2 regions of the Aliivibrio logei genome follow, and region 2 is predicted to be linked to the other one. Evidence: riboswitches for the same ligand, from Rfam matches in the RefSeq annotation. Region 2 holds a riboswitch; the other holds the start of a gene.
What was found. A riboswitch is a leader RNA that binds a small molecule or an ion and turns the genes downstream of it on or off. The one in region 2 is predicted to bind lysine.
Positions count from the first base shown of each region.

Region 1 (4,438 bases), on a different contig from region 2:
GCAAACTATAACGAGACACAAAGAACTCCTAAAAGCATATATGAAACGCCATGATCGCGATTAAACAGAAAAATAGCAATAAAAAACCGGCAATAAAAGCCGGTTTTTTAAGAGTTAAAAAAAGAGAGGATTAAGCGGTTACGCGACCCTTCTTTGAAATTACCATCATTGCGCCACAAACAAGAACAAAGGCAACGGTTGATGCTAAAAATGACATCCATACAGAGTTAGTAAAGCCAAGTGCTATATAACCAACCGCTGAAACACCGGCAATAGATAACGCATAAGGTAATTGTGTCGATACATGGTCTATATGGCAACAACGAGCCCCTGTTGAAGACAAGATTGTTGTATCAGAGATAGGAGAACAGTGATCACCAAACACAGATCCAGCTAACACAGCACCTAGCATTGGTAAAATGAGTGCGATATCTGTTGCACCAGCCATGTCTCCTGCGATAGGAAGCATAATACCAAATGTACCCCATGACGTACCTGTACTAAATGCCATCAAACCTGACAATAAGAACAAAATAACTGGGATCCAATGAATACCAATACTGCCTTGAGCTAAGCTAGACAAATATGAACCGGTTTGCATATCACCGATAACAGAACCAATTGTCCACGCAAAGAATAGAATTAGTATTGCGCCAAACATTGACTTAGCACCAATCCACATTGTGATTGCAATGTCTTTCATTTCTATATTTTGGCGGAAAACCGTAATTAATGCAGACGCTAAACCAAGTAAAGCACCGTAACATAATGAGGTTCCAACATCGGTATTCTCAAAGGTACCCAGAATATTGAACTCTTTACCATCAGCGATTAACGCTTGAGCACCGGTATAAACCATGAAGAAAATAGTCGCGACAATTAGTACGATAATTGGAAAGATTAAATCAGAAACTTTACCAGTATCACTTTCTGTAATGTTTAGCTCTTCATTTAAGTCTTTCGATTCTTTATCAACCGCTTGATCATCAAAGCCATTACCACGATTAGCTTCATTTTCATGATCTCGCATCGGACCAATATCTAATTGGAACCAAACGACAGCAAATACCATTAATAATGCAAATACCGCATAGAAGTTCATAGGAATGAGACGAACATAAGCGCCCAGTGCTGAATATTCAGTTACTCCATGAGAAACTAAAATACCACCAATAATAGTAATAATGTATGCACCCCAGCTAGACGCAGGCATTAGTACACACATAGGCGCGGCTGTTGAATCTAAAATATAAGCTAACTTAGCACGTGATACATAAAAACGGTCAGTTACAGGGCGGGATATTGAACCAACGGCTAAGCTATTAAAATAATCATCAACAAAAATAAACACACCTAAGCAGGCTGCCAATAATTTTGCTCCACGTTTACTTTTAATACGTGTTTGTGCCCATTCAGCAAAAGCGCGAGTTCCGCCTGATAGGGTTAAAAGTGCTGTTGTCATTCCTAATAAGATTAAAAAAGCAACAATACTCATATTCCAGCTATTTATTGCTCCGTCAGCAATAAATACACCTTTAACTGAATTAAAGACATACGTGCTTGTGCCAGAAATAGAATAACTTGATAATAAGATAGCACCTAAAACGATACCCACACCGAGAGATAATAAAACTCGACGCGTAATGATAGCTAAACCCAGTGCAACTAATGGGGGCAATATTGAAATTGGAGAATTGGAAAAATCGGCTAAATTCATGATCTACAACAACCAGTTTGGTTGGAGATCTACTGTAGATACGGTATATACCGTTATAAGGAAGTGAATGTAATAAAACCATTCCCCCACAGTAGCGCTCCATAGTTAAAAAATAAAATTGACTATGGCAGTGTTATTCCTTTTCGAAATAACCCCAGCTAACCTGTTTGATAACAGCACTAACTTCGGCATTAACTCCTTTCAATTGCAGTCATCGGTTATCAACCTCGAACAATTTACTTTTAGGCAATGCGCCTCTACCCGTTTAGGTGGAGTTATTGTACGGATTGAATACAACTTTGCAATACTATTCTGAGAATTTTAACATTAAAAACCACGCATAGGTAGAATGAGATACTTTAAAATTAACATTTAATTATCTCACAATAGAGACATATCACTTTTAATATTATTATCATTAATAATTAATTATTTCCTTATCCCATAGTTTGATATATTATTTAATGGTTATATAAAAATTACATTATCAAATTAATATGGAATCAAACATGTCTGATACTATTAAAACATTACTGAACCTACGTAGCCTACGCGCGTTATCTCGTGAAATGACATTAGAGCAACTAGAAGAAGCGCTTGAAAAGCTTCAAGCAGTTGTTGCTGAACGTCAAGAAACAGAAGCTGAAGATCGCGCTCTACTTGCTGAAAAACAAGCGAAGCTTGAAGAATTCCGTCAAATGATGATTGAGAGCGGTATCGCTCCTGAAGATCTACTAGACACAATGTCTTCTACTACAGTTAAAACAAAGCAGAAACGTGCTCCACGTCCAGCTAAGTACAAATTCTTAGACCACGCTGGCGAAGAAAAAACATGGACAGGCCAAGGCCGCACTCCATCAGCACTTCAAGTACACCTTGATTCTGGTAAATCATTAGAAGAGTTCGCTATCTAAATTGTTCTTATAGAACAATGCGATTTCGATAAAAAGCCATTCAAAAGAATGGCTTTTTTTATTCTAAATATCTATTATTTAGAATACGTATGCTATACCAACATTACCCGTAGAGCTGGTTGTGTGCTCTATCATCGGACTTTGCTCTAAATTCCCTTCAAGGTTCACATATCGTAAGCCCCCCGTCACTCTTATATTTGGGGTTACGTGGAAATAAGTCGATAATCCAATAAAAAATTGGCCATCCCAATCAGCATCAAACTCTTCAATACCACTTCTCTGGGCTTCTTCAGCTGATACCCCATAAAGGTGATTGTTTAACCGTTGGCTATTATATGAATAACCAAAAGATGGGGTTACGGCCCATCCTTTCCCTCTAATCGGTAAACGCCATGCTGCTTCTGCATATAATCCATTATGCGCTCTACCAACATCAGTCCCTCCGGTGAACTCAATGATCCCTATATGAGTAATTATTTGATAGCTAACCCCACCTAGCACCGTACTTTTTCGTTCATCTAATTGCTGCATCTCTGCATTTTTAGAATCTTCTGGTTGAAATGTTCGAGGATCATATACAAAACGAAAGATAATATTTTGAGGTGAGCCAATAGGATATAAACGATAACCACCATTGAATCCACGCAAAAATATATGCTCTCCCTCATAACCAATCATTGGTATTACCGTTGTATTTGATGGTGTTTCTTTATAAAAAGAGGGGGAATATGCTGCTGCAGCACCAATAGACCATTGAGATATTTTTGCATTTACACTATTGGTTACGAGCAATACTGCTCCTAGGATGAAACCACTGACTAATTTATTCACTGCATACCCTTTATACGTTTAATTATCGATGATTATATCAATTCTATTATTTATACCTACGCACTATACAGTACTAGATACTCTTTGACAGTTTTTAAGATATTGTTAACGTATACAGAATTAAATTCCAAATAAAAACATAGAACCAACACTATCAACCATTAGATAACGCAATTAAATGACAAAAAATACAGAATATAACTACTTTTATAAATTTAGAACAAAAAAAAGGCAGGCTATATTAGCCTGCCTTTTATGTATTTTTAGATGAAATTAACTATCATCTTCTCTAAAATTACTTGGTAAATTCTTTTTCATTTCATTCCAGATAAGATTGCCTTCAATACCATACTGACGCATTCTCGGCATTACAGCATCTTTTCTTTCTTCTTCACAAATCTGTTTTAGGTCTCGATAAAACTGTAATGCTAATTCTCTTGCTTCATCGCTTGAGAAATAATAACTACCAACACGAGCATAAAGCTTTTTAAGACCATTAAAGATCAGTCCATATATTTGGTTGCCTGATTTAAATGCAATACCTTGAAATAACATATAATCATAATAATTAAAGGTTTTTGCAATTAACAACTCTTGGCGCTTTATTGGATCTTTTTCATTATCTTCTTTTATTTCAGCTTTAAGTTTTGTCCCAAATGGAGATTCTTCAATAAATTTATCCCAGCTTTCTGCTGCAATTAACTGCTCACAAGACTCAATTACTCGGTCTAATGTGCGAAGAGATCCTTCTTTATTGGTCTTAAATGCTTGTCTCATAAAGATACAACTAATATTAGTTCTTGCTGCCAATAAGTCTTCAACAATTGAAGTCGCATTATTTGCATCCACTAATGTCATTAATGTATCTAAAATATGAAGACCCGACGTCTCCATATAATCATTAACTTTTGTTGGTTTACCATGTTGAATCGTTAACCAACCATCACGAGAAAGGCGTTGTAATACTTCTCGAAGC
Region 1 is NZ_MAJU01000029.1:65,539-69,976, reverse strand. Features, by position in the region: gene A6E04_RS18385 (nucleotidyltransferase domain-containing protein) at 1-19, opposite strand, end outside; gene A6E04_RS18380 (Na+/H+ antiporter NhaC family protein) at 131-1,717, opposite strand; lysine riboswitch at 1,802-1,985, opposite strand; gene A6E04_RS18375 (H-NS family histone-like protein) at 2,227-2,631, shown strand; gene A6E04_RS18370 (MipA/OmpV family protein) at 2,710-3,462, opposite strand; gene fadR (fatty acid metabolism transcriptional regulator FadR) at 3,736-4,438, opposite strand, start outside.
Region 1: another riboswitch for lysine. It lies ahead of A6E04_RS18380 (Na+/H+ antiporter NhaC family protein); the one in region 2 lies ahead of lysC (lysine-sensitive aspartokinase 3).

Region 2 (4,438 bases):
GCAATTTGCATTGCTTGCTCTAATCAGTCCTATCTTTATTCACAGCCAATTAGAATACCCTTTTTACCATTCTATGCTTCACTGGTTTACCTTCATTATCCTTCTCTTTTGGATAGATCAGCTTAGCTGTAAGTATAAAAAATACCGCATTACTGGAGTCAGCAAAATATCGTTACGAGTAAGTTCTCTTGTTCTTCCAATTATCACTGCCTTTTATATGCTTTCAGCATTACACACAAACTGGATTTTAACCAAATTTGAAACAACAAAACCAATGAATCCAGAAATATTAAATCAAGTCAGTAATCCTGTCGTGTGGGAAGATAGATTTAATTGGGATGTATTATCAGCACAATTATCCATTGGCATCATCAATAAAAGGCCAGATTTAATCATACCTTACATTACTTGGTCCAAAGAGCTTATAAAAAATAAACCTAGACCAGCATTTTATCAAAACCTAATCATCGCTTATCAAGCTTTAGGGCAAGAAGCAAACGCGGAAGACATAAGAAGAGAAGCCGTATTCTTATTTCCGAATAACAATTTCGAAACCGTTCAACTTGACCAAAAGTTACGTCAAATCAGAAAGTAATGATAAAACGCCGTTGAATTTATCAACGGCGTTTTATCATCATGTTATTTATAATACGTCAGATAACGCTTTTAAACAAAGAGACACGTTTTCTTTACGTGCCGCATACCCCATCAATCCAATGCGCCAAGCTTTACCCGCTAAATCCCCTAATCCTGCGCCAATTTCTAAATTATATTCTTCTAATAATACTTTTCGAACTAAAGCATCATTAGTACCATCAGGAATATAGACCGCATTTAGCTGTGGTAATCGGTATTTCTCATCAACAATAAATGAAACACCTAAACTTTCTAGTCCACGCTTAAGTTCTTGGTGAAAATAATCATGTCTCTTCCATGCATTCTCTAGCCCCTCATTTTTAAGCATTAATAATGATTCATGCAATGCATATAGACTGTTTACTGGTGCGGTATGATGATAGCTTCTTTTGCCTTCTCCACTCCAGTAACCCAATACTAGGCTTTGGTCTAAAAACCAACTTTGTACCGGTTCTTTTCTTGACTTCATTTTCTCAACCGCTTTATTTGAAAACGTCACAGGAGAAAGACCAGGTATACAAGATAAGCATTTTTGAGATCCTGAATAAACCGCATCTAATAACCATTCATCTACGAATAAAGGAACCCCACCCAACGATGTTACTGCGTCTACAATAGTTAAACAGTTGTATTTCTGTGCCAATTCAGAGATAGACTTCGCATCACTTAATACACCTGTTGATGTCTCTGCGTGCACAAATGCGATAACATTAATCTCAGGATCTTTAATCAATGCTTCTTCTACTTTTGCTAACGATACAGGAGTTCCCCATTCATCATCAATAACGATCGCAATTCCACCGCAACGCTCTACATTCTGTCGCATTCGCTCACCAAAAACACCATTACGGCAAACAAGTACTTTTTCGCCTCTCTCTACAAGATTAACAAAACACGTTTCCATTCCTGCACTGCCTGGCGCTGACACCGCGATAGTAAATTCATTTTTTGTTTGAAATGCGTATTTTAATAGCTCTTTTACTTCATCCATCATTTTAATAAACAATGGGTCTAAATGACCAATAGTAGGGCGACTCAATGCTTGTAATACCTGGGGAGAAACATCAGATGGACCAGGTCCCATAAGGGTTCTTTGTGGTGGAATAAAACTTTGCATGACTCGCTCCTTGAATAGTAAGTGTTCAAATAATAAACATAAAAATAATTAAACTCAATTAGACAAACTAATTAGAGTGACTTAACTGCCTAAAACAACACTAAATAGTTAAATTTTACTTAGAAGGTAAGAAAGACAAAAAAAACGTTACTATCAATTGACATTTGATTCATAAAAAAGCACATTAATGAAACGTATTTCGTACTTTTAGAAATATAAAGAAGAGGAGCATTACCTAGGTAGCTTAATTTGTGGAGCCCAAACTCCAAAACAAATAAGTGAGGGAGAGTTATGCCGAGATAAACTACCCTTGGGAGTCGTTTATCGATCGTATTGGCTGAATCCTTACGATTGTCACTTAAATATTAAGTGAAGAGCTTCTAGCAATAACCTTTTATATTGCTGTCGTTTCTTCATATTTATTTCCACATTGGATGTAGTCGGGAGACAGGATAGTGAACCCTATAAATGTTGCTAAATTTGGTGGCACTAGCGTTGCTAATTTTGAAGCAATGAGCCGTAGTGCCCATGTAATAGAACAAAACAAAAATACTCACTTAGTTGTTATTAGCGCCTGCTCAGGGGTCACAAACCTGTTAGTTGAATTAGCTAATGGTGTTGAAAATACTCAACGGAAAAAAAATATTCTTAATGAATTAAAAGATATTCACTTCTCTGTATTAGATCAATTAGCTGATCCTGTTTATCCAGAACAAGCTATCCTTGAAATCTTAGATGATATAGAAAAAGCCGCTGATTCAGCCTCATTCCAAATAAGTGATAAATTAACCGATCACCTTGTTTCTTGCGGTGAGCTAATGTCTACTCACCTATTTACTCAATTGTTAATTGAGCGAGGCAATTCAGCCGTTCGTTTTGATATAAGAACCGTTCTTCGTACTGACTCAACATTTGGTAAAGGCGAACCTCAATTAGACTATATTTCTCATCTAGCTCAAGAAAAACTAGCTCCTTTATGCCAAAAACACATCGTCGTTACTCAAGGATTTATTGGTGCGGATTGTGACGGAAATACAACAACATTAGGCAGAGGCGGTAGTGATTATAGTGCAGCCTTGATCGCAGAATCAGTAAGAGCTTGCGGTTTAGAAATTTGGACTGATGTCCCTGGCATTTATACGACAGATCCTCGCATCGCTCCCAAAGCTTCCCCTATTCCAGAAATCAGCTTTAGTGAAGCATCAGAAATGGCAAACTATGGTGCGAAAATTCTACATCCTTCAACTTTACTTCCTGCATTGCGTCATCAAATCCCAGTGTTTGTTGGCTCATCTAAAGAGCCAGAAAAAGGCGGTACATGGATCAAACAAAAGGTAAATAGCTCTCCATTATTTCGAGCATTAACATTACGTTGCAATCAAACCATGGTGACGTTACATAGCCCAAGTATGTTCCATGCTTATGGATTTTTAGCTGAAGTATTTAAAATTTTAGCTAAATACCAAATATCGGTAGATTTAATTACCACATCAGAAGTCAGTGTTGCATTAACTTTAGATCAAACGAACACTAACGGTAAAGCTCCTGAACTACCGTTAGAGGCACAAAGAGAGCTCGAAGAACTTTGCACTGTAGAAGTTGAAAATAATCTATGCTTAGTCGCTTTAATTGGTAATAAGATGAGTAACTCTAAAGGCTCTGCAAAGCAAGTTTTTGGTACATTAGAAGAATTTAATTTACGTATGATTTGTTACGGTGCTAGCCCGCATAATTTATGCTTTTTATTAAGTGACGCTGAAGCAAAAAAAGCAGTTGAAGTACTTCATAAAGAACTCTTCGAATAAATATTAACGTAATAAAAATGCCCATTAACATTCGCTAACGGGCATTTATTTTAAGTCATAATTAAGGTTTAATTTAAGTTAGGTCCTAACCATTTCTCTGCTTCTAACATATCCCAGCCTTTTCGTTCAGCGTAACTTTCAGCTTGATCTTTCTGTATTTGTGCAATAGCAAAATAACGAGAATCAGGATGAGAAAAATACATTCCAGATACTGAAGCGCCAGGCCACATTGCATAGCTCGATGTTAATGACATGCCAATTGATTCTTCAATCTTCATTAATTCCCAAAGAGCCCCTTTTTCAGTATGTTCAGGACATGCAGGATATCCAGGAGCAGGCCTAATGCCTTGGTATTTTTCTCGGATCAACTCATCATTAGACAGGTTTTCGTCCGTAGCATAACCCCAAATTTCTTTACGTACTTTTTCATGTAAATATTCAGCAAAACCTTCCGCTAAACGATCAGCAATAGCTTGGATCATAATTGCGTTATAATCATCACCATTCGCTTTATATGCATCCGCTAAATCACGTTCACCGATTCCACCAGTAACCGCAAAACCACCAATCCAATCTTTCTTACCACTTTCTTTTGGTGCTATATAATCAGATAGGCAGTAATTAAACCCTTTTGGTTTTGCCGTTTGTTGACGCAAATTATGCAGTACTTTTACGACTGTTGTTCGAGATTCATCGCTATACACTTCGATATCATCACCAATACTTGCCGCAGGAAATAATGCACACATACCACGGGCTTTTAATAACCCTTCAGTGTCTACACGGTCTAAAAGATCATTAGCGTCTTTATATAAGCGTTTCGCTTCTTCGCCAACTTCATCATGCTCTAAAATCGCAGGGTATTTCCCCATTAAAGACC
Region 2 is NZ_MAJU01000013.1:6,149-10,586, reverse strand. Features, by position in the region: gene A6E04_RS13150 (PglL family O-oligosaccharyltransferase) at 1-595, shown strand, start outside; gene A6E04_RS13145 (pyridoxal-phosphate-dependent aminotransferase family protein) at 644-1,753, opposite strand; lysine riboswitch at 1,967-2,141, shown strand; gene lysC (lysine-sensitive aspartokinase 3) at 2,209-3,558, shown strand; gene metH (methionine synthase) at 3,627-4,438, opposite strand, start outside.